4 regions of the Rahnella sp. EDr1-12 genome follow, and region 2 is predicted to be linked to each of the others. Evidence: predicted binding sites of a transcription regulator. Region 2 holds the regulator's gene; each other region holds the start of a gene.
What was found. Region 2 encodes PurR, which represses purine synthesis genes. Its sites were predicted from a motif close to CANGCAAACGTTTGCNTG; they were not measured.

Region 1 (7,595 bases), 870 kb from region 2:
ATCTGCTGGAATCGTTCAAACGCGCGCTGGATGAAAACAACATCAATATTGCTTACCCGCAGATGGATGTTCACCTTTATCAGGTGGCGAAAGCGGCAGCCCAGCCGCAGGAAGAACGACGCACTTTCGACTAACCGATCCTTCCCGGATTCAGATTTTTTCAGGCGCCTGCGGGCGCCTTTTTCATGCCTGAAATATCACCGGGTTGATGATAAGCCGTTCTAATGGGTGATTAGAATTATCCATTTCCTCTTATGGCTGCAAAGCCCTTACACTGCGCGCATTCTCTGTTAATGACTGTTTGAAGGATAACAACGTGCTGGCAATTTTCCTGCAAGGACTGGCGATGAGCGCCGCGATGATTTTACCGATCGGCCCGCAGAATGCGTTTGTGATGAACCAGGGCATCCGCCGTCAGTATCACCTGATGATTGCCGGATTATGCGCTCTGAGCGACATTGCGCTGATTTGCGGTGGCATCTTTGGCGGCAGCGCGCTGCTGAGTCAATCCCCGACATTGCTGTTGCTGGTGAGCTGGGGCGGCGTGGCATTTTTACTGTGGTATGGCTGGGGCGCATTTCGTACGGCATTCAGCAAAAATCCTGAACTGGCGCAGGCGGAAGTGGCGAAGCAAAGCCGCTGGAAAATTGTGGTCAGCATGATGGCTGTCACCTGGCTCAATCCGCACGTTTATCTCGATACGTTTGTGGTGCTCGGCAGTCTGGGCGGCAGCCTGAACGCAGATGAACGTTCGTGGTTTGCACTCGGCGCAGTCAGCGCATCCATTATCTGGTTCTTCGGGCTGGCGATACTCGCCGCCATGCTCGCCCCCTGGCTTAACACCGGCAAAGTACAGCGGGTGATTAACGCGGTTGTCGGCACCATCATGTGGGGAATCGCTATTCAGCTGGCGCGCCAGACCGGGATCTTTTAAGTTTTATGACAGAGTAAGTTTTTGTCACTAATCTTAGTTTCTGTTGTAATGGATTATGCTACGGTTTCGCAGTTAATACGTTTATTGCCATATCTTTGATGATTAATGGAGGCACTGTGAAACTGAAAGCATTGACTGTTGCAGCGATGTTGGGATTAGGGACATTACCGCTGGCGTTGCAGGCGGCAGAATTACCTGCCGGGCCGCACGTCGTGACCTCAGGAACGGCGAGCGTTGACGCCACGCCGGATATCGCCACGCTGGCGATTGAAGTGAACGTCTCTGCGAAAGATGCCGCCAGCGCCAAGAAACAGGCTGATGAGCGAGTGGCAGAGTACTTTGCTTTCCTGCAGAAAAACGGCATTGAGAAGAAAGACATCAATGCAGCGAATTTACGTACTCAGCCGGAGTATGACTACCTGAAAGACGGAACGTCACAGCTGAAAGGCTACCGCGCCGTGCGTCAGGTTCAGGTCACCTTGCGTCAGCTGGATAAACTGAACGAACTGCTGGATGGTGCGCTGAAATCCGGCCTGAATGAAGTGCGTGCCGTTGAGCTGGGCGTGGCGAATCCGGATCGTTTCCGCGATGAAGCGCGTCAGAAAGCCATTGATAACGCCACGCAGCAGGCAAAATCGCTGGCCGAAGGTTTCCACACCACGCTGGGGCCGGTCTACAGCATCCGTTATCACGTGGCTAACTACCAGCCGATGCCGGTGGCGCGCATGTATAAAACTGCCGAAGCCGCAGGGCAGAGCGATGTCGCGCAAACCTACGAGCAGCAAAGCATTCACTTCGACGACCAGGTCGATGTGGTGTTCGAATTGCAGCCTCAGGCACCCGCAGCACCCGCACCTGCACCTGCTCAGTAAGAATGATTCTGTAGAAATGAAAAAACCCGCTCAGGCGGGTTTTTTCATTTTTGGTTGAGCAGGAAGGTCAGTCCTGGCGCAGAACCTGATGCCCGTGGGCCAGCAGCGCGTCGGTGACTTTACGCATCATGCGGCTTTCCGGCGCAAAACGGTGCCAGTAAAGCATACGGCGCTGGAACAGGCCCGGCGTCAGGTCGATCAGTTCGCCGCTCTCCAGTTCTTTCTCGATTTGCAGATGCGGGATCATGCAACAGGTAGTGCCCTGACGCGCCAGCTGCACGAAGGCTTCCGACGAGTTAACGATATGGCACGGCACACTGCCCGGCGACAAATCGAAGTTCTGTTGCAGGAAGGCCTGATGCATATCGTCGAGGTGGTCAAACGCCACCGCAGGCGCTTTCAGCAAGGCGGAGCGGGTGACGCCGTTCGGGAAGTAGCGATCGGCAAAGGGTTTGGAACCGACAAACAGATAGTCCAGCGCGCCCAGTTGATCGACCAGACAGCTCGGCAGCGGCTGTGGCTGAATACTCACCGCACCGACCACTTCACCGCGACGCAGACGTTCCTGCGTGCGTGTTTCATCTTCGACCTGCAAATTCAGGCGGATAGGGGAGTCGACCAGCACCGATTTCAGCGCGGGTAACAACCAGGTCGCCAGACTGTCGGCGTTGACTGCCAGCGAAAGCAGCAGTGGCGTATCATTACTGTCGCTGTTGCTGTCACTGCCCAGCCACTCTTCTTCCAGCAATTCCACCTGATGCAGCAAGGCCAGTAATTTCTGTCCCTGCTCGGTCGGGCGGGGTGGAACGGTACGCACCAGCAGCGGTTGGCCGAATAAATTTTCCAGTTGCTTAATACGCTGAGAGACGGCCGATTGTGTGATGCAAAGCTTCTGTGCGGCGCGTTCAAAACCGCGCTCACGGATGACCGCGTCCAGTGCCTGCAACGTTCTATAGTCCGGGCGTTTCATCGGAGTTCTGTCCCTTGGGTTCAATATTATCCGGACACTATGCCACAGTTTGTCAGTTTTTGTGGTGAGGAAAATCTTGGTGTTTGCAGCGCAATTGCACTTAATAAGTGTGAGCTTGTCACGCTCTTGGCTGCCCAATCTGCCGGGACATGCTTTATAATCACCGGCACAATTCGTTTCACCGAACTATTCACGCCACTTTCGGGTTATCAGACAGAGAAGCCATTATGACGCAGGAAGAATTGAAGAAAGCAGTCGGCTGGGCCGCACTGGATTACGTCACGCCGGGCACCATTGTCGGTGTTGGTACCGGATCCACCGCCGCGCATTTCATTGATGCACTGGGGTCCATCAAAGGCCAGATCGAAGGCGCAGTCTCCAGCTCCGACGCGTCTACCGCAAAACTGAAAAGCCTTGGCATCCATGTTTTCGACAGTAACGAAGTCGATTCGCTGGATGTGTATGTCGACGGCGCAGATGAAATCAACGGTTCAATGCAAATGATTAAAGGCGGCGGCGCAGCGCTGACCCGCGAAAAAATCATTGCGGCGATTGCCAAAAAATTCATCTGTATTGTGGATGCCTCCAAGCAGGTCGATGTGCTGGGTAAATTCCCGCTGCCGGTGGAAGTGATCCCGATGGCGCGCTCCTATGTTGCACGTGAGCTTGTGAAACTCGGCGGCCTGCCGGAATACCGTCAGAATGTGCTGACAGATAACGGTAACGTGATCCTCGATGTGCATAACCTGAACATTCTGGATGCCGTCGCGATGGAAAATAAGATCAACAGCATTGCCGGTGTGGTGACCGTTGGCCTGTTCGCCAACCGTGGCGCAGACGTGGCGCTGGTCGGGACTTCCGAAGGCGTGAAAACCGTTAAACTGAAGTAATGACGATATAAGCAGAAGATCTGGCTGCTTTAGCCCAAAGCAGCCAGCCTCCGCCTTGTCATCCCGCTGTCATAACGCAATGTTATGAAGATGATAATTTTCTGGTTGAATCATCTTTTCTTCAAAGGCTTTAATTTGGTGACTTATGTCACATTTCAGTATTTCTCCTCCTGAACGTCTGGCGCTGTAAAATCTAACCAGCATGAAATGCTAAAAACCAACAGGCATGGTGAGCCTTCTGCTGCCTGGCAGGCAATCGTTTGTATTGATGATGGCGGATTTTTTGTTATGTTGGCTGTGAGCAATCACCTCGCAGTTCGAATTCAGCCAGAAAATATAGGGTCGGGAAATGGCAAAAGTATCACTTGAGAAAGACAAGATTAAATTTTTGTTAGTGGAAGGCGTCCACCAAAGTGCGGTTGATACACTCCGTGCCGCGGGTTACACCAATATTGAATTTCACAAAGGTGCTTTAGATACAGAATCGCTCAAAGAGTCGATTCGTGATGCGCACTTTGTTGGACTCCGATCGCGTACTCAGCTGACCGAAGAAGTGTTCCAGGCAGCAGAAAAACTGGTGGCTGTTGGGTGTTTCTGTATCGGGACCAATCAGGTTGATCTGAAAGCCGCCACGCGTCGCGGTGTTCCGGTGTTCAACGCACCGTTTTCTAACACCCGCTCAGTAGCCGAAATGGTGCTGGGTGAAATGTTGCTGATGATGCGCGGTATTCCTGAAGCGAATGCGAAAGCGCACCGTGGTATCTGGAACAAGCTGGCCGTCGGTTCATTTGAAGCACGCGGCAAACGTCTGGGTATCATCGGTTACGGCCATATCGGTACGCAGCTGGGCATCCTGGCAGAAAGCCTCGGGATGCGCGTGTTCTACTACGACATCGAAAGCAAATTGCCGTTGGGTAATGCGCAGCCAATTGCTTCGTTGCAGGAACTGCTTAATACCAGCGACGTCGTGACGCTGCATGTGCCCGAAACCGCCGGGACAAAAGACATGATTTCTGAAGTGCAGCTGGCGCAGATGAAGCCGGGCGCGCTGCTGATCAACGCCTCGCGCGGCACGGTCATCGACATTCCTGCTCTGTGCAATGCACTGCGCAGCAAACATCTTTCTGGTGCGGCGATCGACGTCTTCCCGGAAGAGCCAGCGACCAACAGCGATCCTTTCAATTCTCCGCTGTGTGAATTCGACAACGTGCTGCTGACGCCGCACATTGGCGGTTCGACCATGGAAGCGCAGGAAGGTATCGGCCTCGAAGTGGCAGGCAAACTGGCGAAATACTCTGACAACGGTTCAACACTGTCAGCGGTTAACTTCCCGGAAGCCTCTTTGCCAGCACACACTGAGAAAGCCAGCCGTCTGTTGCATATCCACGAAAACCGTCCGGGCGTGCTGACCAGCATCAACCAGATTTTTGCGGAGCAGGGCATCAACATCGCCGCGCAGTATCTGCAAACCAGCCCGGAAATTGGTTATGTGGTTATCGATGCGGAAACAGATATCGCGACGCTGACTACCGCGTTACAGCTGATGAAAGCGATCCCGGGAACCATTCGTGCCCGCTTGCTCTACTGATCGTATCAGCCATAAATGACAAAGCCGCCGAAAGGCGGTTTTTTTGTGTCTGGATAAAGTGGTGTGTCAGGTTTTTAAGCGTCCTGGAAGGCGCTTCATGTTTCAGAAGTAAAAGGAGAGGGTGATCAATCCGCAGAGGATCATGGATGAAAAGGTGATTTCGAACAGGTAGCGGCGCAGCATCATCTGTCAGTACCTCCGGATAGACACTGAAGAAAAAAACACCCGGCGAACCGGGTGTTAAATTATTCAGTCTTGATAAATGTGAGCAGATGCGTTCACAAAGACTTCTGGTTTACTTCTTATGCTGCTGGTGTTGCTTTTGCAGCCGGAGCAGCTTTCTTAGCATGTTTCACGTGTTTCTTGGCAGCCTGGGCTTTCTGAGCAACCGGAGCCGCTTTCTTAGCGTGTTTCACGTGTTTCTTGGCAGCCTGGGCTTTCTGAGCAACCGGAGCTGCTTTCTTAGCGTGCTTCACGTGTTTTTTAGCCGCTTGTGCTTTCTGAGCCACTGGCGCTTTTTTGGCTGCTTTTTTGTGTTTCTTGGCTGCCTGAGCTTTCTGAACAGGTTTCTTGTGGGCTTTATGCTTGGTGGCATGAGCCGGAGCCGCCGTTGTTGTGGTCGCAGCAGGCGCCGGAGTTGCTGTAGTTTCAGCAGCGAAAGCGACAGAAGACAGGCCCATTGCAGCGGCTACAACCAGAGCTAATACTTTTTTCATCGTTTATTCCTCAAGAATTTTGGTTTGTGTGTCTACCCCACTGCGGGGCCGATGAGAGAATAGTATGCGTGTCGGCTCAGGTTGTCCGTGAGTGAATGGTTTCGGCGTGTAACGCTATGTATAAATGAAAAATAACATGTATTTCAATGCGTTGATTGGGTTGTATGTATTGTGGCTGGTTTTTTAGAGACTTAGTTACAACATACTGAAGAGGGTGATACGCTGTCATGTGCAGGCATCAGGATCCGGGACGGTTTTTTACCACGTCCATATTTTTCCGGGTGTAATGACTTCCGGCAAAGGTACGTCCCAGTGCTCGGCTGGCAACGCATCGACCTGCTGACAGTCATGCGCTAACCCAATCGGATAGGGCCCGCCATCCTGCCAGTGCTCCAGCGTGCGGTCATAAAAACCTCCGCCCATACCCAGGCGCTGCCCGTGATTGTCGAACGCAACCAGCGGCGTCAGGATAATATCCAGTCGTGAGAGTGGAATCACCTGCGTGACATCCAGACCTGGTTCGAGGATCTTCAGACGATTGCGAACCAGCGGTGTATCCGGCGCATAGCGCAGAAACAATAAATGATGAGGCGAAAACGGATGCAGAACCGGCAGGCAAAGTTGTTTGCCTTCCTGCCATAAACGCGCAATCAACGGGGCGGTATCCAGCTCACCGTCAAAAGACAGAAACACAGATACTGTTTTAGCTGCCTGAATTTTGGGATGCGAAACGATACGTTCTGCCGCCTGAAGGGCGAAATCAGCTTGCTGCTCGGGTGTCAGGTTTTTTCTGCGTTGGCGTATTTCGGTGCGAAGGTGTTGTCTTGCTGAAGCGTACTGGGGTGTGTGCGACATAGATACATTGACCAGGATGGGATGTACCGAAAGAAAGGGGAATCTCCGAGATGCCGTCGCAGGCTGTAACCCTTGAACCCATGGTTCAAGGTGAACGTGCTGTCGCAATCTTTAGGCTTCTCGGACGGACCGAGCATGCGCACCGATTACGGATCATCACATTCTGTTGGTACTAATTATCGGCTCAGGGGACGGGCCCGCTGGCGAACATCTCAGAGAAATTTTTTACCGTTTCTGACGACCTGTGACCAGTCAGTCAGCAACGCGTGTTATTCGAAAGGCGCCCCTTCACGTTCAGAGATCCGGCCTTGTTCGAGCAGTGCCTGCTCGATGGTTTGTTGCAGCATCCGGATACGTTGTTCCATATTGGATGCGTAATCGCGAGTTTTCAACCTTTCCTGAGCAAGTTCGTGACATACGTTCAATGCCGCGATGAAAACCAGTTGCTCTGTATTGGTGACTCTAGTGCGAACTTTCAGATCTTGCAACCGCTGATTAAGATCTTCAGCTGCCAGATTCAGTGCTTCCTGTTGTTCTGGCGGACAATTCACTCGTAAAGAGCGACCAAAAATTTGAATATCTACCGGTTGTGCAGACATGCCACCTTCCTGCTAATTTATTCGTCCGCCCCAACGTGACCACTACGACCTGGCGCAGGATGTTGGAAGCGGGCGCCACTATAACTATCTCAATACCAGGTTACAACCCCATGGCTGGCTGACTGCTGCCCGATTGTTCAGAGCAGGTCATTCATACCTTAGTACGCCCAA
Region 2 (7,595 bases):
ACGCCATTTTTTGCAGGGTCTTTCGCAATACTGACATTTTATTTCACTATTTTAAGTGCCTGCGTGCGGGCTCACTAAAATAAAGATTCATCGAGAATAACATTTTTGGCGATGACATTAACCAGGGATTTGCATTTCGCCATGGTTTAACACAAATATTAACCTACTGAAAAATGGTCATTTTATTCACTAAAAATGGCGTTTATTTCGACGTTTTAAAAGCTATTAACTTTTTCTCACAATATGATCTAGAATCGATGCAATTCGTGCTGTTTTGTCTGGTTCTTTTAGGCAATACTCTGACATCTCTGATGTTTAACCTAACCACCTATGGTAACGAAGCTATGCGCTTACTGTTCACGCTTTTTGTGCTGCTCTTTACCCAGCTGTTTCTGAATATTGCTCATGCGTCACCGCAGAGTCGTGTTTCTGCCGATCAGCGAAAGAGTCATGTTAATCAGGTTGCCCCTGAGGAACGTCGAAAGCGAAAAACGGTTGCAGCGAAAACCACTAAAAAAACCAAAGTGGCACCGGTGAAAGAACAACAGAGTCAGGAAAAAAATGCCAGGAAGAGAGTCAAAAGCACCGAACTGGTGACGCGAAAGGCCTCTTCTGTCAAAACAGTGAAAACGACGCGAGCTGAAAGTAAGGCCGAGAGTAAGAAAGAAAAATCACTCAAAACCACCAGAGCTGAAACCAAAGCAGATAAGAAAAGTAAAACCCGGGCTTTGGCGAAAAACGCCACTGTAAAGACCAGCAAGAAAGAAGCGTATGGCCGACACCGAAAAGGCAAGAAATTAGCCGAAGAAGACAGCAAGCCCATTACGTTAAGCGCAACCCACAAGAAACGTTATCAGCATGCTCAGCAAACGGCGATGACCAAGCTGATGCACCAGGTCGGCAAACCTTATCGCTGGGGTGGAACCTCCCCCAATACCGGTTTCGATTGCAGTGGTTTAGTGTATTACGCGTATAAAGATCTGATTCGTATCAAAATGCCACGCACTGCCAACGAGATGTACCACCTGCGCGATGCCGCACCGGTGAAACGCGGTGAACTGGAGTCCGGCGATCTGGTCTTCTTTAGAATTAATAACCGTGGTGCCGCGGACCATGTCGGGGTATACGTAGGTAACGGCAAGTTTATTCAGTCTCCGCGTACCGGTGAAGACATCAAAATTACCTCACTGGGCGACGATTACTGGCAAGATCATTATGTAGGTGCACGTCGGGTAATGACCCCGAAAACGATCCGATAATAAGCAGTTCGTTAAATTTGAAGTTCCGCTAATCATCACTGAATAGCATTTAACGAAGCGTTTGTGCAGGGAAGAATGTCGGCGAAAAGGTCAGTGTGCAAAATTGAAAAGGGCGATCCCTGTATCAGGGTTCGCCCTTTTTGTTGCCCGATGACAGAGCTTTTAGTTCATCACTGCGGTGAAGCTGAAAGCGATAATCATAAGCAACGCGCAAACGGTGGTAATCAACGACAATTTCAGATTACTGTCCATAAAACCCCCTTACGGATCAATTGTGGCGTTTCATTAAGCCACATAAAATGTGTGCCAACGCATTTTCTCATACTTCATCGCTAAAATCCCGCGTTGATTCATGCGCGATATTCCACAATAACACTTCCACTTTGCTGCATTATAAGAGAAAATTGTCGGTTACCACGCCTGTGTGCCGGTCGATTTCACCCGAGAGCGTTTTGCGCCTCACTCTGACGAATCCACCCAACGATTTCACTGCCTTTTTAAAAGTCCGCAGTGAAATCCACGCAAGCAAACGATTAACATAATGCTAACGTGCTGAAACACGTGAGTTCAGGAGTCATTGTTTACATGGCAACGATTAAAGATGTCGCTAAGCGCGCTGGCGTTTCCACCACAACCGTGTCGCACGTCATCAATAAAACACGTTTCGTCGCCGAAGACACCAAAACCGCGGTTCTGCTGGCTATTAAAGAGCTTCACTACTCGCCAAGCGCCGTTGCGCGCAGCCTTAAGGTCAATAACACCAAAACCATTGGCCTGCTGGCGACCTCAAGTGAAGCGCCCTACTTTGCCGAAGTCATTGAAGCCGTTGAAAACAGCTGTTTCTCCAAAGGCTACACGCTGATTTTGTGTAACTCGCATAATAATCTGGAGAAACAACAGGCCTATCTGCAAATGCTGGCGCAAAAACGCGTCGACGGCTTGCTGGTAATGTGCGCGGAATATCCGGATGAACTGCTGAATATGCTGGAAGAATACCGCTCCATTCCGATGGTCGTCATGGACTGGGGCGAGGCGCGCAAAAACTTCACTGACAGCATTATCGATAACGCCTTTGAAGGCGGTTATATGGCCGGTCGTTATCTGATTGAACGCGGGCATCGTGATATTGGCGTGATCCCAGGGCAACTGGCGCGTAATACCGGTGGCGGTCGTTTCCAGGGTTTCGTCAAGGCGCTGAACGAAGCCAACATTCCTCTGCGCGAAGAGTGGGTGGTTCAGGGTGATTTCGAACCGGAATCGGGTTATCAGGCGATGCACAAAATCCTGATGCAGAAACAGCGCCCTACCGCTGTTTTCTGTGGCGGTGATGTGATGGCGATGGGGGCTATCTGTGCGGCAGATGAGCTCGGTTTACGCGTACCGCAGGATATTTCGGTGATCGGATATGACAATGTGCGAAATGCGCGTTACTTCTCTCCGGCATTAACCACTGTGCATCAGCCGAAAGAGCGTCTGGGCGAAATGGCGTTTACCATGCTGCTGGACAGAATTATCAGCAAACGCGAAGAATCACAGACCATTGAGGTCCATCCCAAACTGGTCGAGCGCCGGTCAGTAGCCGACGGCCCTTTCCGCGATTATCGCCGTTAACAAAAATCTGACGCCTGCCTGTGCAGGCGTTTTTTCTCGTCCCGATCAATACTGGCTTCCGGTATCAGCAGCGTTTAAGCAGCGACGATGAGGGTATTAACTCCTGGCAGGCCAATGCGGGGGTAAGAGTTACGTTCTGACCAAACATTTATCACACCAGCCAACATCCGCCTCACATAGAGGTGGATGTTTTTTTTCTAATCCCGTAACCATTCCTGATTCATCGTTTCTGTATCGCCCATGTATTCCAGCAGCCAGGCCAGCGAAGGAGAGGAATTACTCTGATCCCACGTCAGGCAACACGGGCTGTCAGGGAACGTATTCTCCAGCGCCAGAACCTGTAATTTTTGCTGTTCAATCTGATGACTCACGCGATGAACCGGCATCATCCCTACGCATAAACCTTCGCTCAGACATTCCAGCGCACAAGTCCAGTCAGGCACGACCAGGCGCCGCTGATTATCCAGCGTCCAGGTATCACGCTTGGGTAAGGTGCGCGAAGTATCCTCCAGACACAGCGCCGGATAAGGCCGCAGTTGGTCATCGTTCAGTGCGCCGGAAAGTTGCGCAAGCGGATGCTGAGGGCTGACGACACAGTGCCAGTCCATAAAACCCATATCGCGAAAACTGAAACGCCCGCCCACCGGCACCGCCCGCGTCGCGCCAATTGCCACGTCTGCGCGGCCATCGACCAGCGCATCCCAGACGCCGTTAAATACTTCGGAATGAATGATAAGTTCCGTATCGGGGAAATGACGGTAGAAATCGAGCACCAGCCGCCGCGTTCTGGCGGGTTTCACAATTCGGTCTACCGCCACCCGCAACTCGCCACGCCAGCCGTTTGCAACCTGCTGGCACTGCCGACGCGTAGCTATCATTTTTTTTGTCAGAATCCGTGCTTCATCAACGAAAACTTTTCCGGCAGGCGTCAGCACCACGTCACGGTGACGCCGTTCAAACAAAGGAACAGCCAGCCAGTTCTCCAGCTGACGAACGGTATAGCTGATGGCAGAAGGCACACGGTGAAGATCCTGCGCTGCTGCGCTGAAACTACCGGTACGTGCTACCGCATCAACTACTTCAAGGGCGTATTCTGACCACATCACTTAGCCTTCAATATTTTTCACAGCAGATTGCAAATATTAGCGTTTCACAAGACTGTTATCAAAGCGTTAAACTCTGCATCCCAACTGTTTTCTGCATCACATCATCTGCAATACATAAATTAACGAGACAAAAATGAAACCCTCCTTTGGATTTATGCTCTATCTCGCCGGATTGAGCATGCTCGGCTTTTTAGCCACAGATATGTATCTTCCCGCCTTCAGCGCGATGCAAATCAGCCTGATGACCAGTCCGGGCATGATCAGCGCCAGCCTGAGTATTTTCCTCGGCGGTTTCGCGATCGGGCAACTGCTCTGGGGCCCTCTCTCCGACCGCATTGGCCGTAAACCGGTGCTGATTATCGGCCTGACGCTGTTTGCCATTGGCTGTCTGGGTATTTTGTGGGTGGAAAATGTGCGTGCGCTGCTGGCGCTGCGTTTCTTACAGGCCGTTGGTGTGTGTGCCGCCGCAGTCACATGGCAGGCGATCGTCGTTGACCGTTTCTCCCCGGATGTGGCGAAAAAAACCTTCGCCAGCATCATGCCGCTGGTCGCACTCTCGCCGGCTCTGGCACCGCTGCTCGGCGCATGGGTACTGAATCACTTTGACTGGGAAGCGATTTTCGCTCTGCTGACGGGGGTTACGGTGATCCTCCTTATCACCACGTTGACCTTGCGTGATAAAAAGCACGCAGAACATCCGCCCGAAAATAAAGCCGGTTTTGGTACTTTGCTCACTTCCCGTATTTACACAGGTAATGTGATGATTTACGCCGCCTGCTCTGCGGGTTTTTTCGCATGGCTGACCGGTTCACCGTTCATTTTGAGTGATATGGGTTACACACCGGCGGTTATTGGCCTGAGCTACGTACCGCAGACAATCGCGTTCCTGCTGGGGGGTTTTGGTTGCCGGTTAATGATCAGCAAAATGGATGGCAACAAAATTCTGCCATTTTTATTAGCAGGTTATTGCCTGAGCGTTGTCTGGCTGTTTGTTATTGCGATGTTCACCGATGCCGGTTTGGTGAGTCTGCTGATTCCGTTCTGTTTGATGGCTTTGGTGAATGGTGCAATCTATCCAATTGTCGTCGCAAATGCATTAATGCCATTTCCTGCTAATACAGGCAAAGCCGCCGCGTTGCAGAATACCCTTCAGTTAGGGCTATGTTTTATTGCCAGTCTGATGGTTTCCGCATTTATTGCGCAACCTCTTATGGCGACAGTTACCACCATGCTGTCTACACTCATCTTGGTAGTTTTAGGTCGCTGGTTGTCACAGCGACAAACAAAACGCCAGGCTGACAGCGAAGAGTCCTGTCAGCAGACTGAAGCACGCTCTACTCACTGATCGCAATAATGACCTTGAGTTACAATCACTTAAAGGTCATTAGTGCTCAAGTCGATTAACTATTGAGAATGCATGCAGGCGAGCCTATACTCAATAAAACCTCTAAAAATAACACTTTTACAAAATCTTTATTACAAGCTTTTGTGTGCTACGCGGATCGCGTCACACTATTATTTCAAGGATGATTGACCTGTAAACCTGTTGGTTTGCAGGGGTTCCTCTAAATTTCCTCTGTTGGTGTCGAATATCGGACGGGGCGCTGAGTCGTCTGTTCTCATAAAGACCTGCACAAATAGCCTTTGCTTTTCCCGGCAGGTTAATAAGTCAGAAGAGAAAGTGATGGAGAAGCTATGAGTTCATCGTGTATTGAAGACCAAAGCATTCAGGATAATCAGTGGTATCGGATCGTCAGCGAAATGTTATCTTCCGCTGACATCCAGATTAATGGTAATCGCCCTTTTGACCTTAAAGTAAAAAACACTGACTTCTTCAAGCGTGTTTTGCAGGAAGGTTCTCTGGGTTTGGGTGAAAGTTATATGGATGGCTGGTGGGAGTGTGAACGTCTGGATATCTTTTTCCAGCGCGTTTTGCGAGCCGGTTTAGAAGATAAACTTCCCCACCATTTTAAAGACACATTACGCATCGCAGCAGCACGTCTCACCAATTTGCAATCCCGTAAACGCGCGTGGATTGTCGGTAAAGAGCATTACGATCTGGGCAATGATTTATTCACTCTCATGCTCGATCCCTATATGCAATATTCCTGCGGCTACTGGAAAGAAGCCACCACCCTGGAGCAGGCGCAGGAAGCGAAACTCAAAATGATCTGCGACAAACTGCAATTAAAACCGGGGCTGCGTTTGCTCGATATTGGTTGCGGCTGGGGCGGATTATCTGAATATGCAGCGCGCCATTATGGGGTCAGCGTGGTGGGTGTGACCATTTCCGCTGAGCAGCAAAAGCTCGCACAGGCACGTTGTGAGGGGCTGGATGTCACGATTCTGTTGAAGGATTACCGCGACCTGAACGATCAGTTTGACCGCATTGTGTCGGTTGGGATGTTTGAGCATGTTGGGCCGAAGAATTATCAGACCTATTTCAATGTCGTGAAGCGCAACATCAAGCCTGACGGCATATTCCTGCTGCATACCATCGGCTCAAATAAAACCGACCTGAGCGTGGATCCGTGGATCGACAAATATATCTTCCCGAACGGTTGTCTGCCATCGATTCAACAGATTGCGCACACCAGTGAATCCCTGTTCGTGATGGAAGACTGGCACAATATCGGTGCAGATTACGACAGAACGTTAATGGCGTGGCATGAACGTTTCCAGATTCACTGGCCGGAATTGGCAGAGCGCTACGGCGATCGCTTTCACAGGATGTTCACGTATTACCTCAACGCCTGCGCAGGGGCTTTCCGCGCGCGCGATCTTCAGCTTTGGCAAGTGGTCTTCAGCCCTGAAGGGGTTGACGGTGGACTGCGCGTTCCGCGTTAATTAATGGCAGCGCAACACATAAAAAATCCGGGCATAAGCGCCCGGATTTTTTTATTCACTTCTGAAAGTGCGATGCAATTATTCCGCTTTCTCAATCATCGCCTGTGCCGTCGCAATAGCCGCTTCGCGGCTGGCTAATACACGTTCAACCGTATCGACGATCGCCTGAGTTTGCGGATCGATTTCAATATTAATTTTGTCGCCAAGGCGTCTGGCGCCTAATGTTGTGCGCTGCAACGTTTCAGGAATTAAATGCACGCAAAAACGAGTGCGGGTGACTTCGCCAATGGTCAGACTAATACCATCAATGCCGATATAACCTTTATGTAATACATATTTCATCAAATCTTCATGCGGCATGCGGAACCAGATTTGACGGTTATTTTCTGAGGTGAGAATTTTTGCGACTTCGGCAGTACAAATAATATGCCCTGACATTAAATGGCCACCGATTTCATCATTAAATCGTGCAGCACGCTCCAGATTGACCAGATCGCCAACCTGTAAATCACCAAGATTGGTCAGCCGCAGAGTCTCTTTCATCAAATCAAAACTGACCAGATCACCCTGTACCTCCGTGACCGTCAGGCAACAGCCGTTGTGCGATACCGAAGCGCCGAGCTGAAGATTATCCAGCATATCCTCTGGCATGCGTACAACATGGGTACGGAAATTCGGTTTTTCATCAATCGATACAACCGTTCCGGTACCCTGAACAATTCCGGTAAACATAGCCCTTTCCTCAATTCTGAAATCTGTTGTATTAAGACAA
Region 3 (7,595 bases), on a different contig from region 2:
TGTAACTTCAAAAAGTGAGTCAGCTCAGTTATGCCCTGTCTGCTGATCCAGGGGCGCAGGCGCGGTATATCAGTGAACTTTCATTTCCTCTGCGAGCACGCTGACGCGTTCTGCGGGCATCAGTAAATTGAGCAGGATGGCGACAACACCGCCGCTGGTGACCGCATGCCCAAAGATATTGCCGACGATCGGCGGGAATTGCCCCAGCGCTTCGGGTACCGCTTCAATGCCCAGACCGATACCGAATGAAATGGCGATAATCAGCATTTCACGGCGTCCTACCGGCGATTGGGTCATGATGCGGATGCCGGCGGCCACCACGCTGCCAAACATCACCAGCGTCGCCCCGCCCAGCACCGGCGCGGGTATTTGCTGCAGAATGCCGCCGATAAACGGGAACAACCCCAGCACAACTAAAACGCCGCCGATGTACATGCCGACATAGCGACTGGCGACGCCGGTCATCTGGATCACGCCGTTATTCTGCGCAAACGTGGTGTTCGGGAATGACGAAAACATCGCCGCAATCATACAACTGACGCCGTCCGCCAGAATTCCGCCCTTGAGGCGTTTACGGAAGCTTTCCCCTTCAATCGGCTGCTGTGACAGCATGCAGTTTGCGGTCAGATCCCCAACCGCTTCCAGAATGCTGATAAAGGAAACCAGCGCGATGGGAACGAAGATGATCCAGTCAAACCTGAAGCCGAAGCGGAATAACTGCGGCAGCGCAAACCAGTCACCCTGTAGCGGTTTCAGTGGCAGATGCCCGCTCAGGTACGCCGCAACGCAGCCCACCACGATGCCTGATACGATGGAAGACAGACGCACCCAGCGCACGTTGATTCGGTTACAGGCGACGATAACCAGCAGCGTCAGCGCCCCAAGGCCAATATTGACCGGTGCGCCGAAATTCGCCGCGCCGTGTCCGCCAGCCCAGTCAGTAATGCTGACTTTAATCAGGCTGATGCCAATCAGCGCGATAACGGTACCGCTCACCAGCGGGGTGAAAACCCGGCGCATCTGACCAATAAATCGGCTGACCAGCAGCGGAATGAAGGCTGCCACGAAGTTCACACCAAATATCATCGCCATAATGTCTTCGGGGGATCCGCCACGGCTTTTCACCAGCAGCCCTCCGGACAAGATCACCCCCAGAAAAGCAAAGCTGGTGCCCTGCAGGCAAATCATGCCCGCGCCAACCGACATAAACCGGCGCGCCTGAAGAAAGGTTCCGATGCCTGAAGCCAGCAGCGACATGCTGATCAGATAAGGTAAATAGGCGTTCAGCCCGAGAACCGAGCCGATAATCAGCGGCGGAGTGATGATCCCCACCACACTGGCAAGCACGTGCTGAACCGCCGTGAGGAATGCCGGCGCCGGTGCGATACGCTCTTCCAGTCCATAAAGCAGTTCTTTTTCATTGGATTCAGACATAACGGGTTTCCGGGATAATGAGTGATAACCCTGTTATGCATAAAGCAGGCCAGTGACGAAAAAATTTGCCTTAACGTCCTGCAACGCCCGGTTTCTGCGGCCAGCCGAAAAAGAGGCGCACTGAAACTTTAAAATCAGTGTTGCGCCATTTGGGTACTTTTGTTTCATGAAATGCGCGGTTAACGGGTTTATGCACAAAAAAAGGGCAAGGGAAAAAGGAAGGGAAGATAAAAAGTCCTGACCGGGCGGTCAGGACTCAAACACTGATCAGGCGCGCGTCACCGGGAACGCCAGCACGTCGCTCAGGCTGGTAGCGCCGAGCGCAATCATAATCAGGCGGTCAACGCCCAGCGCCACACCGGAACACTCCGGCATACCGTGTTCTAACGCATCCAGCAGGTTGTTATCGATAGGATGCTGCGGCAGGCCGCGCGCTGCTCGCTTGCGGTTGTCCTGTTCGAAACGCTGACGCTGTTCACGCCCATCCGTCAGTTCGCGGAAACCGTTCGCCAGTTCAATGCCTTTGTAATACACCTCGAAACGCTCGGCCACGCGATGATCTTCCGTGCTGATTTCCGCCAGAGAGGCCTGCGTCGCCGGGAAGTGATACACGAACGCGGGCTTGTCGCGGCCTATGTGAGGTTCCACGCCCATGGTGAACAACAGTTGTAATAATGTGTCGCGGTCTTCTTCGGTGTCAGCAATATTCGACAAATCCAGCTTCGCTGCCGCTTCGCGCAGTTCCGCTTTGTCGGCAGACAACGGATCAACATTCAGATGGCGGGTGAACGCCTGCTGGTAGGAGAGCGTTTCTGCACTGTTGCAGTCGAGTACCTGTTGCAGTAAATCATCCACTTCATTCATCAGCCGGTACATGTCATAACGCGGACGGTACCACTCCAGCATCGTGAACTCAGGATTGTGATGAATGCCGGCTTCTTCGTTGCGAAAACTGCGCCCCATCTGATAAATAGGACCGCTGCCCGCCGCCAGTAAGCGTTTCATGTGGTATTCCGGGCTGGTCATCAGATACAGCGTTTTGCCCTCTGCGGCTCCGGGCCCGACGAAACGCGTCTCGAAAGGCACCAGATGAATATCGGTCACCGTGGCCTGGCTCATGGCTGGCGTTTCCACTTCCAGCACGCCGCGATCGGCAAAGAAACGGCGGATCTCAGTGAGGATAGTCGCACGCTTCAACAGATTGGCGATGGAGGCGCTGGGTTGCCAGCTGGCTGTTTCGCTCATGGTGATTTACTCCGAATGCAGAAAAGTCATGCAGTCTACCTGCATCCCTGTGGGCAAACAAATATCTCATTTTGCGAAGCACAACGCAGAGAAAGCCTAAATCCGCGTTCACATCAAATTACCCCTTCTACCCCTTAGGTATACTAATTCCCTTACAAACAATAAGAATATTACCCTCTGGGACAGTGCCTGTATGTCATCAGGGTTCACTAAGCCTTCGATTCCGAAGGCGTTTCGCGGGTGTTTCAAACCCGATCTTTTTGATGATAGTGGAGGAATGCAGTGCAAACCTTTAACGCCGATATTGCAATTATAGGTGCAGGTGGGGCGGGTTTACGCGCAGCAATAGCCGCAGCGGAAGCCAATCCTGACCTGAACATCGCATTGATTTCGAAAGTGTACCCAATGCGCAGCCATACTGTCGCCGCCGAAGGCGGTTCTGCCGCGGTGACGCAGGATCATGACAGTTTTGATTTGCACTTCCAGGATACCGTTTCCGGCGGCGACTGGCTGTGTGAACAAGATGTGGTGGATCATTTCGTTCATCAATGTCCGACAGAAATGGCTCAGCTGGAAATCTGGGGCTGCCCGTGGAGCCGCAAAGAAGATGGCTCGGTCAACGTCCGTCGTTTTGGCGGCATGAAGATCGAACGCACCTGGTTTGCCGCCGATAAAACCGGCTTCCACATGCTTCACACCCTGTTCCAGACCTCCCTGAAATACCCACAAATCAAACGTTTCGACGAGCATTTCGTCCTTGATATTTTGGTCGATGACGGTCAGGTGCGCGGCGTGGTCGCCATCAATATGATGGAAGGTACCCGCGTGCAGATCCGCGCTAACGCGGTTGTCATGGCGACCGGTGGCGCAGGCCGTGTTTACCGTTACAACACCAACGGCGGTATCGTGACCGGCGATGGTATGGGCATGGCATTCCGTCACGGCGTGCCGCTGCGTGATATGGAATTCGTGCAATATCACCCTACCGGTCTGCCGGGCTCCGGCATCCTGATGACTGAAGGCTGTCGTGGTGAAGGCGGTATTCTGGTGAACAAAGACGGCTACCGTTATCTGCAGGATTACGGCATGGGGCCGGAAACACCGCTGGGTGAGCCGAAAAATAAATACATGGAACTCGGCCCTCGCGACAAAGTGTCGCAGGCGTTCTGGCACGAATGGCGCGCCGGACGCACCATCGAAACCCCGCGCGGTGACGTGGTTTATCTGGATTTGCGCCATCTTGGCGAGAAAAAATTACGCGAACGTCTGCCGTTTATCTGCGAGCTGGCAAAAGCCTACGTCGGCGTTGACCCGATCACGGATCCGATCCCGGTACGCCCTACCGCCCACTACACCATGGGCGGCATCGAAACTGACGCACAGTGCGAAACCCGGATTAAAGGGCTGTTTGCCGTCGGCGAATGTTCTTCCGTCGGCTTGCATGGCGCTAACCGTTTAGGTTCCAACTCACTGGCAGAACTGGTGGTCTTCGGACGCATGGCCGGTGAACAGGCCGCGCTGCGCGCTGCGCAGGCCACAGACTTTGGCAATACCGCCGCGCTGGATGCTCAGGTGCGTGATATTGAAAATCGCCTGTCAGCGCTGATGCAGCAGGAAGGGGATGAAAACTGGGCGACTCTCCGTGATGAAATGGGTCTGGCGATGGAAGAAGGGTGCGGGATTTACCGTACAACTGAGCTTATGCAGAAAACCATCGACAAGCTGGCAGAGCTGAAAGAGCGCTTTAAACGGGTCAAAATCCACGACACTTCCAGCGTCTTCAACACCGATCTGCTGTACACCATTGAGCTTGGCCACGGCCTGGAAGTGGCCGAATGTATGGCGCACTCCGCCATCAACCGTCGTGAATCTCGCGGGGCGCATCAGCGTCTGGATGAAGGCTGCACCGAGCGCGATGACGTCAATTTCCTTAAGCACACCCTGGCATTTTATCAGCCTGATTCCTCGCCGCGTCTGGAATACGGGGACGTGAAAATCACCACGCTGCCGCCAGCCAAACGCGTTTACGGTAGTGCAGGCGACACTCAGGATAAAAAAGATAAGGAGCAATCCCGTGGCTAAAATGCACAGCCTGAAGGTTGAAATCATGCGCTATAACCCGGAGACGGACAGCGCGCCGCATCCGGTGGTGTATGACGTCCCTTTCGATGAGACAACCTCCGTTCTCGATGCCCTCGGTTATATCAAAGATCACCTTGCGCCAGACCTTTCGTACCGCTGGTCATGCCGCATGGCAATTTGTGGCTCCTGCGGCATGATGATCAATCGCGTGCCCAAACTGGCCTGTAAAACCTTCCTGCGTGAATACCCGCAAGGGATGCAGATTGAAGCGCTGGGCAACTTCCCGGTGGAACGCGATTTGGTGGTCGATATGACTCACTTTATTGAAAGCCTCGAAGCCATTAAGCCTTACATCATCGGTAATTCACGTACCGTCGATCAGGGGCCGGGTAATCAGACACCGGCGCAGATGGAGAAATATCATCAGTTCTCCGGCTGTATCAACTGTGGTTTGTGTTATGCCGCCTGCCCGCAGTTCGGGTTAAATCCGGAGTTCATCGGCCCGGCCGCCATCACGCTGGCACACCGTTACAACCTCGATAACCGCGACCAGGGTAAAGCGCAGCGTATGCCGCAGCTTAACAGTCAGAACGGTGTCTGGAGCTGTACGTTTGTCGGGTATTGCTCCGAAGTCTGTCCAAAGCACGTAGACCCTGCCGCCGCCATTCAGCAAGGCAAAGTCGAAAGCGCTAAAGACTTCATGATCGCGAGGCTCAGACCGCAATGAGGGAGGAAAATATGACGACTCAAAGTACGGGCAGCAAGCGCAAACCCTACGTGCGTGAGATGAAAGCCAGCTGGTGGAAAAGCCTGCCTTTCTACCGTTTTTATATGCTGCGCGAAGGCACGTCGGTTCCGGCCGTCTGGTTCAGCCTTTTGCTGCTGGCTGGCGTTTTCTCGCTACGTAACGGGCCTGAAAGCTGGGCGGGTTTTGTGCATTTTCTGCAAAATCCGGTGGTTATGTTGATCAACCTGATCGCCCTGCTGGCGGCGCTGCTGCACACCAAAACCTGGTTCGAGCTGGCGCCTAAAGCCTCCATCGTGATTATCAAAGACAGGAAGATGGGGCCGGAGCCGGTGATTGCCGGTTTTTGGGGCGTGACCGTGGTTGTGACGCTGGTGATCCTTGCCATCGCGCTGTTTCTTTGAGGAGGCGAAATGAAAAATACTCTGCCTAAACGTTCAGATGAACCGGTATTCTGGGGGCTGTTTGGCGCCGGGGGTATGTGGAGCGCAATCTTCGCGCCGGTGATGATTTTGCTGGTGTGTTTCCTGCTGCCGCTGGGTTTCTTTCCCGGTGAAGCACTGAGCTACCCGCGCGTACTGGCTTTCGCACAAAGCTGGATCGGCCGTCTGTTCCTGCTGCTGATGATCGTGCTGCCTTTGTGGTGCGGTCTGCACAGGATCCATCACGCCATGCATGACCTGAAGATCCACGTTCCCGCCGGGAAATGGGTGTTCTACGGTCTGGCGTCGATCTTAACTATTGTCACCCTTATCGTATTGATCCGTCTCTGATCCCTGACGATCTGACCTCACAGCGGCCTGCTCTCTGGCCGCTGATTTTTCCTCTCTGTTCTTTTCCTTTTTTCTCAAATGTTACCTACACTTAGATGCTTACCTAAGGAAGGAATATTTATGCGTATCTGGTCAAAACTGGGTGTCATCGTCACGGCACTGCTCTCTGTCGCCTGCAGCGTTACCCCACCGAAAGATGTCAAAGTCGTCAATAATTTCGAACTCAACCGTTATCTTGGCACCTGGTATGAAGTTGCCAGACTGGATCACAGTTTTGAGAGCGGGCTTGAACGCGTTACCGCGAACTACAGCCTGCGCGATGATGGCGGCGTTAAAGTCATTAACCGTGGATTTAATCCTAAGAAAAACAAATGGCAGGAAAGTGAAGGGAAAGGATACTTCACCGGATCGACAGCGCGTGCCGCGCTCAAGGTTTCTTTCTTCGGTCCGTTTTATGGCGGTTATAATGTCATCGAGCTGGATAAAGACTATCGCTACGCGCTGGTCTGCGGCCCGGACAAGAGTTATCTGTGGATCCTTTCACGCACCCCAACGCTGGATGACAGCGTGAAACAGCAGTTGCTGAAAACCGCGCAACAATACGGCTTCGACACCAGCAAGCTGGTGTGGGTCAAACAACCGTAAGTTTTCCGCCCTTCAGAAACAACACTGCCTGCATCAATGTGCAGGCAGACTTCAGTTTACTTCAGGTCGTTCAGCCGCTATTGCGCGCTTTTCTGAATCGCTTGCCCGCCGGCAGACACATCTTCACCCACACCACGCGTGGTATTGCAGGCGGTTAACGCAGAAGACAGAACAAGAACAGATAAGATAGCGAGGATACTTTTCTTCAGCATATAAATTTCCTTCCTATAGGAGTATGTAAAGTACAACCCTTTAAGTGTAGTTAACTTTTAGGAAATGCAGGAAATCAGGAAGGCTTTTAAGAAAATTGGAAAAAAGAAATGGAAGGTTAACAAGGCTGAAGGGATCAGCCTGCGCGTGAAATTGCCCCACCCAGATGCTGGATGTCTTCACCAAAACCATGAACCGTGTTGCAGCCGGATAACGAAGCCAGCGCCATCACTGAAACCACGATAAGCATCATCTTTTTCAACATGATCAATAACATCCGATTCAATTCGTTGAGGCAGGAAAGCTGCAACAGGCGTTTACCTGTGGCAGCTCTCATCCGGCAAAATAAGCAGGGAAACTTATTTAACGCGGGAAACGTATTCGCCAGAACGGGTGTCACAACGAACAATTTCACCGATCTGTACGAACAATGGCACTTTAACCACGGCACCGGTGCTCAG
Region 4 (7,595 bases), on a different contig from region 2:
CGCCCCCAGCGCCAGCGCGGCGCCGACGGCTACAAAGGCATTCACTTCCAGCCCGACAATCGAGGCGGCAACCGCACCGGTCAGCGCCAGCAAAGAGCCGACGGATAAATCAATGCCCGATGTCAGGATCACCAGCGTCATGCCCACGGCCATAATGGCGTTAACAGAGGTTTGCTGAAGAATGTTAAACAGGTTATTCACTGTGAAGAAATTCGGGCTCATTGAAGAGACAACGGCAATCAACACCAGCAGCGCAATCAGAGATTTCTGCTCCAACAACCACTCTTTACTGATCCAGCGCTTTTTGGCTGATAATGTCTGAGAACTCATATCTGATTACTCCTGCGTCACGCGGTATTGCTTGCCGACAGCGGCTGCCATCAACACTTCTTGCGTAGCCTGTTCTATCGGGAATTCACCGCTTAAATGACCTTCGTGCATCACCAGAACCCGGTCACTCATGCCAATGACTTCAGGCATTTCTGAGGAAACCAAAATGATGCTTAGCCCTTCGCGCTTGAACTGGTTAATAAGCTGGTAAATTTCTTTTTTTGCACCGACGTCAACGCCGCGCGTCGGTTCGTCGAGGATCAGGACTTTTGGCCGCGTCATTAATCCGCGGGCAATCGCCACTTTTTGCTGATTACCACCGGAGAGCAGGCCAATAGGCTGCATCATCGATGGCGTTTTAATATTGAAGAGACGAATGAAATCTCCGACAGCCTGTTGTTCATCAGCATGTTTGAGACGTCCGCCGCCGTGGCTGAAATAACGCAGCGCTGTCAGCGACATATTCTCTTTCACTGACATCCCAAGCACTAAACCATCACGTTTGCGGTCTTCGGAAATGTAAACGATGCCGTTCGCCAGCCCGTCCTGCGGTGAGTGAGTCACCACTTCGCGGCCATCCAGTGAAACGTTGCCACTTTTGCGCGGCAACGCGCCATACAGGATTTTCATCAGTTCGGTACGACCCGCACCCATCAACCCTGAAACGCCGAGGATTTCGCCGCTGTGCAGATCAAAGCTGACGTTATCCACGCCGGGCCCGCTGACATTACGCACCTGCAAACGCAGCGCACCGCGTTCATGATTAATGCGGGGATATTGTTCTTCGAGGCGACGGCCAACCATCATTTCAATCAGCGTGTCTTCCTCCAGCGAACTGACCGGACGCTCAGCGATGAACTGCCCGTCGCGGAAAACGGTGACGTCGTCGCAGATTTCAAAGATTTCTTTCATACGGTGGGAGATATACACCACACCGCAGCCAGCCGCTTTCAGCTCACGAATGACGCTGAACAGAGAGGCGGTTTCAGTATCGGTCAGGGCATCCGTCGGTTCATCCATAATGATGACTTTGGATTCAAAGCTCAGCACTTTGGCAATCTCGACCATTTGCTGGTCGCCGATGGATAAATCCCCCACCAGCCGGTTGCTTTTGTAACGCAGATTCAGGCGCGCCAGCAGTTTATCGGCTTCGGCATACATCTTTTTCCAGTTGATGCGGCCAAAACCGTTCACAAACTCGCGGCCAAGGAAGATATTCTCGGCAATGGTCAGTTGAGGGATCAGGTTTAATTCCTGATGGATAATACCGATCCCGGCTTCCTGCGACGCTTTCGGACCGTTAAACACCGTTTCCTTTCCGAGGAAATGCACTGAACCGGCATCTTTTTGATAGATGCCGGTCAGCACTTTCATCATCGTGGATTTACCCGCGCCGTTTTCACCCACCAGCGCCATAACACGTCCCGGATAAACGCTGAGCGCCGCGCCGGAAAGTGCTTTTACGCCGGGAAAGGCTTTATCAATCCCTGTCAGTTGCAGCAAAGGTTGCATAAAGGCCTCAGAAGGTTACGCCGGCACACAGGATCACATTCGCGTACGGCGAACATTCCCCGCTGCGGATGACAGCCCGACTTTTTTCGGTTTGCGCTTTGAATGCCTCATGACTGACGTAATCCAAAGCAATGGTGTTTCCCTGGTGTTGTTCGAGTTGTGTCAATCGGGCGAGTAACGCTTCATGGAGTTGAGGATTTTTCGTGAGGATTTCCTCTGCGAGGATAGCCCGCTCAACCTGCATCTCGTGTGTCACTACCTCTAAGACTTGTAAAAAGGTGGGAACTCCCTGGGTTAGCGCCAGATCGATGCGCTGGCAAGCTGCTGGCACCGGAAGTCCGGCATCGCCAATAACCAGGTGATCGGTATGACCTAACCGGGCAATAACAGTTGAGATTTCGGCATTTAACAGCGGTGACTTCTTCATTTTGACTCCTACAGCGAAACGTTTCGCTCACGGATGAGTTTATGAAAATGTCCGCACAAGGCAACGAAGATGTGATGGAATTGTGATCAGCGTCGAAACGTTTCGCTGAATGATTCAGAAATCAGAGGGCAATTTGAGTTAGTCGTTTCAGAAAGGATTACGCGCAAACAAAACAGGGTACCCGAAGGTACCCTGTCAGAGACTCAAGTGAACGTCAGATTTCCACCTGAGTACCCAGTTCGATAACGCGGTTCGGCGGGATCTCAAACTGATCTGGCGCGCGCAGGGCGTTTCGGCTCAGGGCCATAAACAGCTTACCGCGGAAGTAGAGATACCAAGGACGCTTGGTCAGGATCAGCGATTCGTGCGACATAAAGAACGACGTTTCCATCATCCGGCACGGCAACCCTTCCAGACCGCAGCGATGGAAGATCTCTTCCACATTCGGCGTTTCTTTAAATCCGTAACTCGCCACCACCCGCCAGAACGTTGGCGACAGTTGCTCGATGGTGACGCGCCGGACGTTATGCACATAAGGCGCATCTTCCGTTCGCAGCGTCAGCAAGACCACCCGCTCATGCAGCACTTTGTTGTGCTTGAGGTTGTGCAGTAAGGCAAAAGGAATGACGTTGATGGCACGGGACATGTAGACCGCGGTGCCCGGAACACGAACCGGCGGCGATTTCTCCAGAGAAGCGATCATTGCCTCGAGAGAATTCCCGTGTTCGTTCATACGGCGCATAAGACGGAAGCGCTCGCTTTTCCAGGTGGTCATCACGATAAACATGCACAAACCGAGCGTCAGCGGCAACCAGCCACCGGAGAACAGTTTCGTGGCGTTCGCGGCAAACAGTGGAATATCCATAAACAGCAGACCGATCAGCAAAATCCCCACCAGGAACGGTTTCCAGTGCCAGTTTTTCAGCGCCACCGTGCAGGAGAGAATGCTGGTCAGCACCATGGTGCCGGTCACGGCGATACCGTACGCCGCCGCCAGATTGCTTGAGTGCTCGAAGCTGGCGATAACGATAACCACCGCGAAATACAGCAACCAGTTTATGGCCGGGATGTAAATCTGACCCGCTTCCATTTCCGAGGTGTGGATGATGCGCATTGGCGGTAAGTAGCCCAGTCGCACAGCCTGACGCGTCAGGGAGAACACACCGGAAATCACCGCCTGAGAAGCGATAATGGTCGCTAACGTGGCTAAAACCAGTAACGGAATCAACGCCCAGTCAGGAGCCAGCAGGAAGAAGGGATTTTTGATCGCTTCCGGATTTTTAAGCAGCAGCGCGCCCTGACCGAAATAGTTCAGAACCAGAGACGGCAGTACCACGGTGAACCAGGCCAGGCGGATCGGGAATTTCCCGAAGTGACCCATATCGGCATACAGCGCTTCCACACCGGTAATCGACAGAACCACCGCGCCGAGTGCCAGGAAGGAGAAGGATTTATGCTCAATAAAGAAGTTAACTGCCCACATCGGGTTCATGGCACGCAGCACTTCCGGGTTCTGCATGATGCTGTTCACGCCAAGAACCGCCAGCGTCAGGAACCACACCAGCATTACCGGGGCAAAAAGTTTACCCACGATACCGGTACCGTGTTTCTGAATAATGAAAAGCAACGTCAGGACAGTAATAGAAAGAGGAACGATGTAAGGATCAAGGGACGGTGCCGCGATCTCCAGACCTTCCATCGCGGAAAGCACTGAGATGGCCGGCGTGATCACCACTTCACCATAGAAGAAGCTGCCCCCGATGAGGCCGAGGATCACCAGAACCGCCGTGGTGCGTGAGGACGTATTCCTGCCCGCCAGAGACATCAGCGTCAAAATACCGCCTTCGCCCGCATTGTCCGCCCGCATCACATAAGTGAGGTATTTGAGCGACACAATCAGGATCAGCATCCAGAAAATCAGAGAAAGAAAACCAAATACGACGCTAGGCTCAACATTGAAACCATAGTGTCCGGAAAAACACTCTCTTAAGGTATAGAGAGGACTGGTACCAATGTCGCCATAGACCACACCAATGGCGGCCAGGGTTACTGCTGGGAGTGACCGTTTATGTTCAGTGCTCATATTTCGTTTCTTTTTTGCTCGAACATCCGTAAGCGATGCGTGCGCTCAGTCCAATGATGCCCACTAAAAGGCGCACAGTATGCACGAATAAATCAGATTGCCTACCCTTAAATGTGCAGCTAAACCGGCGTTCAGATGAACGAGGTCACAATTCTGATAATAGAAAATTTTTAGTAATCAACAAGCTATACAGTGAAAAATAATCATGGCTTATCGCTGCGAGCCAGTACACTATTCAATATCTAAATGGAAACCGGAAGAGACAGTATGGCGCAATCTCCCCTTCTGGCAGAACGGATCGCCCGTCTTGCTAACGCACTGGAACATGGCTTGTACGAACGACAGGACGCCATTCGTTTATGCCTGCTGGCCGCACTGTGCGGTGAAAGCGTTTTTCTGCTAGGCCCGCCGGGCATTGCGAAAAGTTTGATCGCCCGTCGTCTGAAGTATGCCTTCCGCCATGCACGCGCCTTTGAATATCTGATGACGCGATTTTCCACGCCGGAAGAAGTCTTTGGTCCGCTTTCGATTCAGGCCCTGAAAGATGAGGGCCGTTATCTGCGTCTTACCGAAGGGTATCTGCCGGAAGCAGAAATCGTCTTCCTTGATGAGATATGGAAAGCGGGTCCCGCCATCCTCAATACCCTGCTGACTGCGATTAACGAACGTCGCTTTCGTAATGGCGAACGCGAAGAGGCGATCCCTTTACGTTTGCTGGTCAGCGCATCCAATGAATTGCCCGAAGCCGACGGCAGCCTGGAAGCGTTATACGACCGCATGCTTATCCGTTTGTGGCTCGATAAGGTACAGGATAAGCAAAATTTCCGCTCCCTGCTGACCAGCAGGACTAACGAAAGCGCCAATCCGGTGGCTGAATCTCTGAGCATCAGCGATGAAGAGTATCAGCAATGGCAAGGCGAGATAGATAAAGTCAGTCTGCCGGACGAGTGCTTTGAACTGGTATTCCAGCTTCGTCAGCGCCTTGATGCCCTTGATACAGCGCCGTATGTGTCGGATCGGCGCTGGAAGAAAGCCTTGCGCCTGTTGCAGGCCTGCGCCTTTTTCAGCGGACGAAACACCATCACACCTGTCGATTTGATCCTGCTGAAAGACTGCCTGTGGCATGACCTCAATACCTATCATCTTCTGCAAACTCAGATTGAACAGCTGATCACCGAGCAGGCTTATCATCAGCAAACGCTCCTGATGAAAATCCAGCAACTGGATCAGCAATGGATGCAATATCAGCAGCAACAAAGCTCGCGCCAGTCGATCAAACTGAGCAAAAAAGCCGGAATTTTCAGCCGTAAACCTCAGCACAGCCTGCCAGACACTCTTTCCGCCAGCAGCCTGACGCTGTTGTTGCAAACGCCTTTGCACCTGCATGAAATCAAGGTCACGCATCTGCTCTTCGACCACAAGGCGCTGGAAGAGTGGCTCAATAAAGGCGGCATCCTGAAAGCCAAACTGAACGGTATTGGTTTTGCGCAAACCCTTGATGCTGAGATTGATGATAAACAGCAACTGCTGGTGCTGGACGTCAGCCGTCAAAGCACGCCGCTGACGTTGCCGGGCAATGAACATATCGCCGTGCCTGACGAAATGAAGAATACGCTGAGCGATCTGACGGCAAAACTGACCCGGCAGCGGCAGGAATTCAGCCAGCAGCAAAACTGTCTGTTTGTACCGGCAGAATGGATGGCAAAAATCGAAGCCAGTCTGTTGCAGGTCACCGAGCAGTTACGCCATCAGCAACAGACGTTCAGCGGACACTAACCATGTTCAGCCTGGAATCTCTGGATCTGCTGCTGGCTATCAGCGAAACGGAAATCATCGAAGAACTTATTGTGGGGCTTCTGGCCGCGCCTGCGCTGTCGGTGTTTTTCGAGAAGTTTCCCCGGCTGAAGCGCGCACTGACCAAAGATCTTCCTGAATGGAAGTTACGGCTGCGTCAGAGGATCCACGAAACGCCCGTACCGCCGGATCTGGCGAAAGAATTCTACCTTTATCAGCACTGTCAGCAGAGGGATGTCACCACCTTCCAGACCGGGCTACCGGCACTTATTGATGAGTTAATCCGCCACAATTCGCCTTTCACCACTGAAGCCCGCACGTTACAGGAAAATAATGAAGCCTCGCGTACGGCGCAGACCGGTAACAGTTTTCAAACGCTGTTTCTTCAGCGCTGGCGCCTGAACCTGACCTTCCAGACGGTGAACGTTCATCATCAGCTACTGGAACAGGAACAGGAGAAATTGCAGGAAGAATTACTGCAACGGCTGGAGCTAAGCAGCGAGCTGTCTCCTTTATTAGCGGAGAACGATACCGCGGCAGGCCGTCTGTGGGACATGAGTAAAGGAAAGCGCCTGCGCGGTGACATTCAGTCACTGGCGCGCTTCGGTGCGTTCCTGCAACAGCAGCCTGAACTGATGCGTCTGGCCGAACAACTCGGACGCAGCCAGACGGTCAAAACCAGTCCACATGAAGATGCTAAAATGGAGACGCACCGCCTGATGGTGCGCGAACCCGCTACGGTGCCGGAAGAAGTAAATGGCATCCATCAGAGCGATGATATCTTGCGACTGATGCCCACCGAACTGGGCACGCTGGGGATCCCCGAACTGGAGTTCGAATTTTATCGCCGTTTGCTGGAAAAACGCCTGATGACTTACCGCCTGCAAGGCGACGTCTGGCGCGAGAAAGTGGTAAAGCGGCCGGTGGTGCATCAGCAACAGGAACCACAACCGCGTGGCCCGTTTGTGGTGTGCGTGGACACTTCCGGTTCTATGGGCGGCTTCAATGAACAGTGTGCGAAAGCTTTTTGCCTGGCGCTGTTGAGAATTGCTCTTGCGGATAACCGTCGCTGTTACATCATGTTGTTTGCCAGTGAAGTGATCCACTATGAACTGACGTCAAGCGGCGGACTGGATCAGGCACTGCGTTTTCTCGGTCAGCATTTTCGCGGCGGTACCGATCTGGCGGCATGCCTGAGTGCGACATTGGACAAGCTAGCCTCGCCGCAATGGCACGATGCAGATGCTATTGTGATCTCAGATTTCATCGCCCAGCGGCTGCCTGACGAAGTGCAAAAGAAAGTCAAAATGCTGCAAAAGGAAAAGCAGCATCGTTTCCACGCCTTAGCGATGTCACATTATGGAAAGCCCGGGATCTTGCGTATCTTCGATCATATCTGGCGCTTTGATACCGGCGTTAAAAGCCGCGTGCAGCGCCGATGGCAAAGAA

Region 1: serA (phosphoglycerate dehydrogenase) is a predicted target of PurR. The motif match lies at 3,916-3,933, and genes of this name have one in related genera.
Region 3: ACO0U8_RS18590 (nucleobase:cation symporter-2 family protein) is a predicted target of PurR. The motif match lies at 1,489-1,506, and genes of this name have one in related genera.
Region 4: rbsD (D-ribose pyranase) is a predicted target of PurR. The motif match lies at 2,281-2,298, and genes of this name have one in related genera.

Annotation. Positions count from the first base shown of each region.
Region 1 is NZ_JBLZNY010000001.1:1,394,934-1,402,528, reverse strand. Features, by position in the region: gene mscS (small-conductance mechanosensitive channel MscS) at 1-134, shown strand, start outside; gene argO (arginine exporter ArgO) at 317-934, shown strand; gene ACO0U8_RS06625 (oxidative stress defense protein) at 1,051-1,806, shown strand; gene ACO0U8_RS06620 (LysR family transcriptional regulator ArgP) at 1,874-2,776, opposite strand; gene rpiA (ribose-5-phosphate isomerase RpiA) at 3,004-3,666, shown strand; gene serA (phosphoglycerate dehydrogenase) at 4,016-5,254, shown strand; gene asr (acid resistance repetitive basic protein Asr) at 5,557-5,970, opposite strand; gene ACO0U8_RS06600 (5-formyltetrahydrofolate cyclo-ligase) at 6,229-6,825, opposite strand; RNA gene ssrS (6S RNA) at 6,864-7,047, opposite strand; gene zapA (cell division protein ZapA) at 7,095-7,424, opposite strand.
Region 2 is NZ_JBLZNY010000001.1:528,991-536,585, forward strand. Features, by position in the region: gene ACO0U8_RS02330 (C40 family peptidase) at 345-1,259, shown strand; gene ACO0U8_RS02335 (YnhF family membrane protein) at 1,422-1,511, opposite strand; gene purR (HTH-type transcriptional repressor PurR) at 1,845-2,870, shown strand; gene punR (DNA-binding transcriptional activator PunR) at 3,068-3,973, opposite strand; gene punC (purine nucleoside transporter PunC) at 4,110-5,321, shown strand; gene cfa (cyclopropane fatty acyl phospholipid synthase) at 5,672-6,823, shown strand; gene ACO0U8_RS02360 (riboflavin synthase) at 6,902-7,555, opposite strand.
Region 3 is NZ_JBLZNY010000005.1:23,662-31,256, reverse strand. Features, by position in the region: gene ACO0U8_RS18590 (nucleobase:cation symporter-2 family protein) at 70-1,434, opposite strand; gene epmA (elongation factor P--(R)-beta-lysine ligase) at 1,702-2,679, opposite strand; gene frdA (fumarate reductase (quinol) flavoprotein subunit) at 2,962-4,761, shown strand; gene ACO0U8_RS18575 (succinate dehydrogenase/fumarate reductase iron-sulfur subunit) at 4,754-5,488, shown strand; gene frdC (fumarate reductase subunit FrdC) at 5,500-5,910, shown strand; gene frdD (fumarate reductase subunit FrdD) at 5,920-6,279, shown strand; gene blc (outer membrane lipoprotein Blc) at 6,400-6,924, shown strand; gene ACO0U8_RS18555 (entericidin A/B family lipoprotein) at 7,002-7,136, opposite strand; gene ACO0U8_RS18550 (entericidin A/B family lipoprotein) at 7,271-7,399, opposite strand; gene efp (elongation factor P) at 7,494-7,595, opposite strand, start outside.
Region 4 is NZ_JBLZNY010000004.1:370,635-378,229, reverse strand. Features, by position in the region: gene rbsC (ribose ABC transporter permease) at 1-330, opposite strand, end outside; gene rbsA (ribose ABC transporter ATP-binding protein RbsA) at 337-1,842, opposite strand; gene rbsD (D-ribose pyranase) at 1,850-2,269, opposite strand; gene kup (low affinity potassium transporter Kup) at 2,484-4,352, opposite strand; gene ravA (ATPase RavA) at 4,620-6,128, shown strand; gene viaA (ATPase RavA stimulator ViaA) at 6,131-7,595, shown strand, end outside.